Regions from separate parts of the Paramixta manurensis genome, predicted to be linked through region 1. Evidence: predicted binding sites of a transcription regulator. Region 1 holds the regulator's gene; each other region holds the start of a gene.
What was found. Region 1 encodes CRP, which controls carbon source genes, mostly activating them, when cyclic AMP is high. Its sites were predicted from a motif close to ATGTGANNNNNNTCACAT; they were not measured.

Region 1 (3,283 bases):
CGTAACCGGGCAGAGATCAGGTTGGCGTTCCAGCGGATCACCGCCTCAGCATGGCTCTGCTCTACCAGCTTTTGTACTTCTTCCGGTTGATGCAAGCTCACCGAAATATGTTCTTGTAGATCGAGCGCGACCTGAAACGCGCGCGTCAGGCGTTTATGGCTATTGTTTCGGTTGGCGGCCAACATATGCATTTGCTGATAGCACATGTTAATCAGGTCGACCGCTTTCTGCTGGCGCGCCAACAGCGGCGGCAGCGCTTTCTCCGGATCGGTTAAACGGGTAAGTAAGGTGTATTTCGCATCGCAATAGTCGGCGAGTTCACGATAGAGCAGGCTCAACGTTTCACGCATTGGTTGCTCTTTCCACAGCGAAAACCAGAACCAGTTAAAGAAGCCGTACCAAATAGTTCCGCCAATATAGAGAAGCGGTGGTGCCCAGATCGGCATGCGGCCGATCAGGCTGAGGGTAAAGATGGCGGCAATCAGTGAGGCCGGCAGTAGACGCGCATGGAGCGGGCTGATTTCTCCGGTCACGCCCAGTAATAGCGGCATGGCAAGCAAGATAGCCGGTAAGGGAATTGCGTGTTGCGTCAACCACTGGATTAGGAAACTGCTGGTGGCAAATAAGGTGCCGCCGACAATCAGGCGCTTAAAAAAGCGCTTATGCGGCGTATCCAGACCGGCAATATTGCAACAGGCAGGCACCAGCGAGAACAACAGACCCTGTTGTAAGTTACCAAATAGCCAGCCAATCGCGACCGGCAAACAGAGCACCAACGTTTGCCGCAACGCATAATTGACTTCAGGGTGATAAATTATTCGCCGCCACATCCGCTTATCACAGTATAAAAAAACGGCGCGATACCAGGTATCACGCCGTGGGTTTAGAGAGCTTAGCGCGTGCCGTAGACGACGATGGTTTTGCCGTGCGCGGAGATCAGATTTTGGTCTTCCAGCATTTTCAGGATACGCCCGACGGTTTCGCGTGAGCAGCCAACGATCTGGCCAATCTCTTGACGCGTAATTTTAATTTGCATGCCGTCCGGATGTGTCATCGCGTCGGGCTGTTTTGCCAGATTGAGTAAAGTTTGTGCGATACGTCCCGTCACGTCGAGGAAAGCGAGGTTACCCACTTTTTCCGATGTGACCTGGAGGCGACGCGCCATTTGCGAAGAGAGGCGCATGAGGATGTCTGGGTTAACCTGAATCAACTGACGGAATTTCTTATAGGAAATTTCAGCCACTTCACAGGCCGTTTTTGCACGGACCCACGCACTACGTTCCTGACCCTCTTCGAACAAGCCAAGCTCGCCAATGAAATCACCCTGATTGAGGTAGGAGAGGATCATCTCTTTGCCTTCTTCATCCTTGATCAGCACGGCTACGGCACCTTTGACGATGTAGTAGAGCGTTTCGGCCTTTTCACCTTGATGAATTAGCGTGCTTTTGGATGGATATTTGTGAATATGGCAATGTGACAGGAACCATTCGAGTGTAGGGTCTGTTTGCGGTTTGCCGAGAACCATTCGCTGTTATCCTCTGTTGTAATCGTGCCCTAAACACAGGGCAAAGTTCCCTGTTAGGCGTGGAAATATTCAAACATTTTCCTGGCAGGAAATTTTCCGGGCCTCTGTTTCGAGCTAAGCTCATCAAATTGTCCCGTTTTCGCTTTTAATGGCGAAATATTACAGCTTTGTTTGTAGCACAGCTTTAGGCTACTGTCTTCTGTTGTCTCGCTTCAGCATGACGGGAATCGTTGATGTTTGCCGTTTTATTCGGGTAAGCGTAGTCTGACATGTCAGAGAAAGGTTAGGAGGAAGTGCGATGCAGGCGCGAGTTAAGTGGGTTGAAGGGCTGACCTTTTTGGGAGAATCCTCATCGGGTCATCAGGTACTGATGGATGGGAACTCAGGCGATAAAGCGCCAAGCCCAATGGAAATGGTGCTGATGGCGGCGGGCGGCTGTAGCGCGATTGATGTGGTTTCGATACTGCAAAAGGGACGTAATGAGGTGGCGGATTGTGAAGTCAAGCTCAGCTCGGAGCGTCGGGAAGAAGCGCCGCGTATTTTTACCCATATCAATCTGCATTTTATCGTTAGCGGTAAGGCATTGAGCGATAAAGCGGTCGCGCGGGCGGTAGATTTATCGGCGGAAAAATATTGTTCGGTGGCTATCATGCTAGGGAAAGGCGTTGAGATTACCCATAGCTATGAGGTTGTGGCGTTGTGATCCTGCGCCAACGATAATGGGATGCCGGGGCCCGGCATCCTTCTGGCATTACTCGATTTTTTTGCCTTCCATCAGCCGTTTCACCAGCGGCGACATAATCAGCTCCATGGCCAGCCCCATTTTTCCACCCGGAACCACTAGCGTATTGATGTGCGAGATAAATGAACCTTGCAACATCGCCAATAAATAAGGGAAGTCGATATCTTCCAGACCCTGGAAATGAATCACCACAAAGCTCTCATCCAGCGATGGAATGCCGCGGGCAGCGAACGGGTTTGAGGTATCGACGGTGGGAACGCGCTGGAAGTTAATATGCGTGCGTGAAAACTGCGGCGTAATGTAATTAATGTAATCTTCCATTGAACGCACGACCGAATCCATCACCGCTTCACGCGAATGGCCGCGCTCACTGGTGTCACGTACCAATTTTTGGATCCATTCAAGGTTAACGATCGGCACCACGCCTACCAGCAAATCGACCTTATCCGCCACATTATGCTGTTGGGTTACCACGCCGCCATGCAGGCCTTCATAAAACAAGATGTCGGTAGGTTCTGGTAGCGGCTGCCAGGGCGTAAACGTACCCGGCACCTGATTCCACGGCACCGCCTCATCATAGGTGTGCAAATACTTGCGCGATTTACCGCGCCCATTCTCGCCATATTCGACGAAGGTTTGTTCCAGCAGGCCGAAATCATTCGCCTCCGGGCCGAAGTAACTGATGTGCCGCCCTAAATCACGCGCTTTGCGAATGGCCATATCCATTTCCGGGCGCGTATAGCGGTGGAAGCTATCCCCTTCCAGTTCAGCGGCATGTAAATCCAACTGCTGGAAAATCTTACGAAACGCGAGGCTGGTGGTGGTGGTTCCCGCGCCGCTTGAGCCGGTGACGGCGATAATCGGATGCCTGGCAGACATAATAAAGCTCCCTGTAGTAAGACGGGCGATGAGCATTGTTATCACGTTTAGCGCATCGGTGTCATCTTTGCCGTCGGGCGATGCTAAAAAAGCAACACGGTGACGCAAATTTGCTGCTTTAAACGCCTGGCAAAATT
Region 2 (3,283 bases), 2.1 Mb from region 1:
GATAAGGTGCGCCCCTTGCGGCGTCACGGCGGCGCGGACTTTAGGATGACTGATCACAATAACCGAAAGGGCATCGATTTGGCGCTCAGAGATATACGGTGTGATTTGGTTAACCACTGGCAGCGAAAACAGTTTTTCGTTCATGATGAAACCTTCTGTTGAACATCGCGGCAAAAAAAAGGGCGACCGTAGTCACCCTTAAATCATGAATGCGTCAGGATGCCTTATTTAGCGGCAACCAGAGCGATCAGATCCAGTACTTTGTTGGAGTAGCCGGTTTCGTTATCGTACCAGGAAACCAGTTTCACAAAGTTGTCGTTCAGTGCGATACCCGCTTTAGCATCAAACACAGAAGTCAGCGCTTCACCGTTGAAATCGGTAGAAACAACGTCATCTTCGGTGTAACCCAGAACGCCTTTCATCGGGCCTTCTGAAGCCGCTTTGATAGCTTTCTTGATTTCTTCGTAAGTCGCTGCTTTTTCCAGACGAACGGTCAGGTCAACCACAGAAACGTTCGGAGTTGGAACACGGAAAGCCATACCGGTCAGTTTACCGTTCAGTTCTGGCAGAACTTTACCTACAGCTTTCGCCGCGCCGGTAGAGGATGGGATGATGTTCTGTGCTGCACCGCGGCCGCCGCGCCAGTCTTTATGAGACGGGCCATCAACGGTTTTCTGAGTGGCGGTAGTAGCGTGAACAGTAGTCATCAGACCTTCGATGATACCGAAGTTGTCATTGATAACTTTAGCCAGCGGCGCCAAGCAGTTAGTGGTACAAGAAGCGTTAGAAACGATATCCTGGCCAGCATATTTGTCGAAGTTAGCGCCACGCACGAACATCGGAGTGTCGTCTTTAGACGGGCCAGTCAGAACCACTTTCTTCGCGCCAGCGGCGATATGTTTACGCGCGGTTTCGTCAGTCAGGAAGATACCGGTTGCTTCAGCAACCACGTCAACGCCGACTTCGTCCCACTTCAGGTTAGCCGGATCTTTTTCGGAGGTAACGCGGATTTTTTTACCGTTAACAATCAGTGCGCCGTCTTTCACTTCAACGGTGCCATCGAAACGGCCGTGCGTTGAGTCATACTTCAGCATGTAAGCCATGTAATCCGCATCTAACAGATCGTTAATTGCAACGATTTCAATATCAGAACGCTGCTGAGCAGCACGGAAAACGATGCGACCGATACGGCCAAAACCGTTGATACCTACTTTGATAGTCATATATTCCACCAGCTATTTGTTAGTGAATAAAAGGTTGCCTGTAAAATTACAAAAACCTTACCAGGCGTCAAGCGGAATCGTGTCAATAATTGCGACAAATCAAACCGCAGAGCAGGAATTATTGGTCTGTGAAACGCTTCCGCCGCCAAGGATATTCTCCACATGGGGGCACAGAGGTCGAATATAAAGGGGTGTCCACATTAAAAGGTGATATTGATCACAATTTTATAGGTTGCTTCAGTAAGCAGGTTCAGTGGTACGAAAAAAACGCCTGCTCGTGTTAAGTGTTTGTTAGAATATTAGCTGATTTTACTGGAATGACATTGTCAGAGACACGCAAAATGGCTAAAGATCCTTCCCGCATGATACCCGATACCGAATTAACTGAAATGCAGCGCTACGTTACCCAACAGCGCGGTACTGAGCCGCCGTTTTCCGGCGCCTTGTTACACAATAAAAGCGACGGCATTTATCATTGTCTGGTGTGCAATGCGCCGCTGTTTCTCTCCGAAACCAAGTACGATTCTGGCTGTGGCTGGCCGAGCTTTTATCAGCCCTATAGCGATGAGGCGATCCGTTATCTGGAGGATGACTCGCACGGTATGCAGCGGATCGAAATCCGCTGTGGCAATTGTGATGCGCATTTGGGGCATGTCTTCCCTGATGGCCCGCAGCCGAGTGGTGAGCGTTATTGTGTGAATTCAGCCTCGTTAAATTTTACCGACGATGATGGTCAGCAAACGCGAGGTTAAGGCGATGAAACATGACCTGAATGCCATGATAGAGGCCATGACGCCAGAGGTTTACCAACGCTTGGCGACGGCGGTGGAAATTGGGAAATGGCCGGATGGCGTGGCGTTAACAGCCGAGCAGAAAGAACACTGTTTGCAATTGGTGATGCTATGGCAAGCGCGTAACAATCATCAGCCGCAGCACATGAGTATTAACCAACAGGGACACGTGGTGATGAAATCGAAGCGCGAATTGAAAGAGGAGTGGGGTATTAGTGACGATGTCACAAAAATAACCCTGCAATAATCGCTGGTGGCTGGCAGGGATGCCAGCCCCATCATGACTAACGCCGTTATCAAAAAACGCCGTTATTGACACTAACACCAGCGCCTGTGCCAGCACTGGCTTCCTTAGCTAATTTCGTCAGGCGTCAGTTCTCCACGCAGATTACACTGCATTTGACGACGGACATCGACGTCTGAAAGCGGTTGGCTGAGCAGAAAATGCAATTTAGTCAGCGTCGCTTCAACGGTAAGATCATATCCGCTAATCACGCCAGCATGCGCCAGCGCGTTGCCGGTGGCATAGCCGCCCATGTTCACTTTGCCCGACATACATTGCGTCAGGTTTACTACCACAATCCCACGTTCGCAGGCGGCCTTCAGCTCAGCCAGAAACTCGGCATTTTGCGGGGCATTACCTACGCCATAGGAGCGTAAGATTAGCGCTTTAACCGGCTGACGCAGGAAATTACGCACCACCTCAGCGGAAATACCCGGATAGAGAGTCACTACGCCAATCGGTTGTGGTGTAATCGGATGAACCACCAAGTCGCCGCTTCCTGTCGGGGCTAGAGGTGTATTGAGGCGGCGTATATGAATGCCGGCTTCCAGCAAGGGCGGTAAGTTTGGTGAAGCAAACGCGTTGAAGCCATCGGCATGCGCTTTCGTGGTGCGGTTACCCCGATAGAGCGTGTTATTGAAGAACAACGTGACTTCATTAATCGGATAATTAGCGGCGACAAACAGCGCATTAAGCAAATTCTGCTGGCCATCGGAACGCAGTTCCGCAAGCGGTATTTGTGACCCTGTCACAATAACCGGTTTCGCCAGATTTTCCAGCATAAACGACAGCGCAGAGGCGGTGAACGCCATGGTGTCCGTACCGTGCAGAATGACAAAACCGTCGTATAACGCGTAATTATGGCGGATATCATCGGCAATCGCCTGCCAGTCTTGCGGCGTCATATCGGAAGAGTCGATCAGCGGATGATATTCGTGGATAGTAAACTCGGGCATTTCAGGGCGATGAAATTCAGGCATCTTCGC
Region 3 (3,283 bases), 830 kb from region 1:
GATTAACACCACGGCACAATGCGCCGGCAAACTCCCTGCCGGGTACGCTTCCAGCCACGCGATTTGGCTATCGGAACCATAATAGCCTTCAACGCCATGCGTGCCGGATATCACCACCATCAGGTTTGCCGCCGACGGGTTCCCGATAACCGCCACATCCGTTGCCAGCGCCTCGCCTTTTGGCCCGCAGAGCGGGTGCGGCCATGAGGTCAGTTGACCGCCCGCGCGTTCTACCGCCGTAATAAACCGCGCGCGCTGCGTGGCATAATCAGGCAACGCCATCATTGCTGTCCCGTCTGTTGGTAAATGCTGAAACTAAAGTAGTTTTTCGCCAGACGATCAAAAGTACCGTTCTGATGTAGCTCCGCCAGCGCCTGATTAATCCGCTTCAGATTGGTGGTGTCATCTTTACGCAGGCCAATCCCAACGCCTTCGCCAAAGTATTGCTGATCAAATAAGGTCTTGCCGTTGATGGCATATTCCTGCCCCTGCGGTGACTTAAGAAAACCAGTAGCCGCAGATGCCGCACTGGTCAGCGTCGCATCAATCCGCCCCGAAACCAGATCGGGGTAGATCTCATCCTGATTCGGGTAGGAGATGACCTGGACGCCCTGTTTTTCCCACAACGCTTTCGCATAGGTTTCCTGCGTGGTGCCCTGCGCTACGCCAACGGTTTTACCTTTTAGTGAGTTCAGTTCGGGTTTCAGCCCGCTATTTTTCCGCGCCACTAACGCGCTCGGCGTGTTGTACAGCATGTTAGTAAAAGCGACCTGCTGACGCCGCTTGGGCGTCATCGCCATGGCCGACAAAATCGCATCAAACTTACGTGCATGTAGCGCCGGGATAGCCGCGTCAAAACCGATTTGCACCCATTCACATTTCACTTTTGCCTGCTGACAAATCGCATTGCCGATATCAATATCAAAACCCTGTAAAGTGCCATCCGTCGCTTTCGACTCAAACGGCGGAAAAGTGGGGTCAACGCCAAAACGCAACACCTCTTCCGCCAGCGCGGAAACGCTAAAACCGCACAACAATACACTGATGGATAAGACAAACTTTTTCATCGCGGATTCTCCCTGGAAAGGCTTCCAACCATAATGTGAAACAAACAATTTGGATAACAGGATTTATCTATGATGAGAGCCCGCTAGCGTTTTGCCGCCGCGCTTTCATCGCTTACCTCAATAATGTGACACGTAACCGTTTGCGTGCACAATTGGCCGCTCTTTTTCCCTGTACTTAGCTTTTCCTGCCTTTATTGGCGGATAAATTGTGATAAGAATCACAAAACAGTTGAATCAAAATGAAACAAACTTTGACAAATGTGAGCAATATCTATTTTCTATCGGCTGGATAAAGGCACCCTACGCGGGCACTTGAATAGGGGCAGTTCGCTTTTCGGATCGGCAAAAAAATTTACCTTCCCGTTCCGCCGGGAAGAGCTCATTAAAAGACCATCGTCCACAGGATAAAATGGTCATCTGGCATGTGGTTATAAAATGAAAACTAAAGTGTTGATGGCTGGCGCACTGCTGGCAGCGTCATACAGCGTCTCTTCGTTCGCAGAGTCGAACAACTCACAATATCTTTCTGACTGGTGGCATCAGAGCGTGAACGTGGTAGGCAGCTATCACACCCGTTTCGGACCACAGTTGAACAATGACCTTTACCTGGAATATGAGGCGTTTGCCCATAAAGACTGGTTTGATTTCTATGGTTATGTCGATGTACCGAAGTTCTTCGGCACCGGTAACCACAATGATAAAGGCATCTGGGACGACGGCTCCCCGTTGTTTATGGAAATCGAACCGCGTTTCTCAATTGATAAATTAACCGGTACCGACCTGAGCTTCGGTCCGTTTAAAGAGTGGTATTTCGCCAACAACTATATCTACGATATGGGTGATAATGCCGCCGGTCGCCAGAACACCTGGTACATGGGTCTCGGTACCGACATTGATACGCATACCAAAATGGCGCTGTCGCTGAACGTATATGCCAAGTATCAATGGGAAAACTACGGCGCGCCGAACGAAAACAGTTGGGATGGCTATCGCTTCAAGGTGAAGTACTTCCTGCCGTTAACCCAACTGTGGGGCGGTAACCTAAGCTACGTTGGCTTTACCAACTTTGACTGGGGTTCCGACCTGAATGATAAGGCTGGGCCGTCTCGTAGCAGCAACTCTATCGCTTCCAGCCATATTCTCTCGCTGGGCTACGATCACTGGCACTACTCGCTGGTAGCGCGTTATTTCCATAACGGTGGTCAGTGGACCGACGGTACCGAGCTGAATTTCGGCAACGGTCCGTTTGAAGTGAAATCGACCGGCTGGGGCTACTACCTGGTGGTGGGTTACAGCTTCTAAGTCGCTACTGCCCGGTTTACATCGCAAGGCCGCCTCATCGCGGCCTTCTTTTTATCCGTTGTAATTAAAATAAAAACCACGCGCTCAGTAACAGCATTTTTCCCTCTGATTCTTATTTTCCCGGAGCTTTATGCTTAATTTTCTTTAGCGGTTAATAATTTAAAAATTTAACTCCGCTCATCAAACATTAGCATGGAAAGGTTAACATGATGTTACTGAGGAAAATAATAAAATGCATTCCACCTGCCCGATAGAAAATGCTTCCCCCACCTATACACACAATAAAAACAATGGATTAGCCGAACGCATTGATGCACTACCTTCATCGAAAGGGCTATGGCTGTTTATTACACTTTTGGCGTTGGGCGGTTTTTTTGAGCTCTATGATTTATTTGAAACCGGATATATTAGTTCAGGACTGGTGGCGGAAAACCTATTTCATCTGGGAAGTGAAGGTGTATTTGGTATATCCGATCAGGCGGCCTTCGCTTCAGCAACATTTTTAGGATTATTTATTGGCGCCAGCTTATTGGCGCCAAATGCCGATCGCTTCGGCCGCCGTATCACTTTTATGTTCGCGCTGGCTTGGTACGGGGTGTTTTCATTACTGATGGCGTTTCAACATCAGGCGGAGTGGATAATCTTCCTGCGCTTTTTAGTTGGCGTTGGTCTCGGCATTGAGCTGGTAACCATCGATACCTATCTAACCGAATGGGTGCCGTCGCATCTGCGCAGCCGCGCGTTTGCCTTCTCATTCTTCGTCCAATTCCTTTCCGTTCCGGCGGTTGCGCTACTCTCCTGGTGGCTGGTGCCACAAACCATCTTCGGTTTATCTGGCTGGCGCTATGTGGTGATCGCCGGTGCGCTTTGCTCATTAGTGATCTGGCTGATTCGTAAAAACTTACCGGAATCGG

Region 2: msrB (peptide-methionine (R)-S-oxide reductase MsrB) is a predicted target of CRP. The motif match lies at 1,429-1,446, and genes of this name have one in related genera.
Region 3: PMPD1_RS20055 (nucleoside-specific channel-forming protein Tsx) is a predicted target of CRP. The motif match lies at 1,326-1,343, and genes of this name have one in related genera.

Annotation. Positions count from the first base shown of each region.
Region 1 covers NZ_CP054212.1:373,161-376,443, forward strand. Annotated here, with positions in the region: gene PMPD1_RS01695 (YccS/YhfK family putative transporter) at 1-830, opposite strand, end outside; gene crp (cAMP-activated global transcriptional regulator CRP) at 893-1,525, opposite strand; gene PMPD1_RS01705 (OsmC family protein) at 1,824-2,228, shown strand; gene PMPD1_RS01710 (phosphoribulokinase) at 2,277-3,146, opposite strand.
Region 2 covers NZ_CP054212.1:2,511,808-2,515,090, reverse strand. Annotated here, with positions in the region: gene PMPD1_RS12150 (D-hexose-6-phosphate mutarotase) at 1-144, opposite strand, end outside; gene gapA (glyceraldehyde-3-phosphate dehydrogenase) at 225-1,223, opposite strand; gene msrB (peptide-methionine (R)-S-oxide reductase MsrB) at 1,565-1,975, shown strand; gene PMPD1_RS12135 (YeaC family protein) at 1,980-2,261, shown strand; gene ansA (asparaginase) at 2,366-3,283, opposite strand, start outside.
Region 3 covers NZ_CP054212.1:4,160,265-4,163,547, forward strand. Annotated here, with positions in the region: gene PMPD1_RS20045 (DUF2817 domain-containing protein) at 1-282, opposite strand, end outside; gene PMPD1_RS20050 (ABC transporter substrate-binding protein) at 282-1,067, opposite strand; gene PMPD1_RS20055 (nucleoside-specific channel-forming protein Tsx) at 1,503-2,369, shown strand; gene PMPD1_RS20060 (MFS transporter) at 2,602-3,283, shown strand, end outside.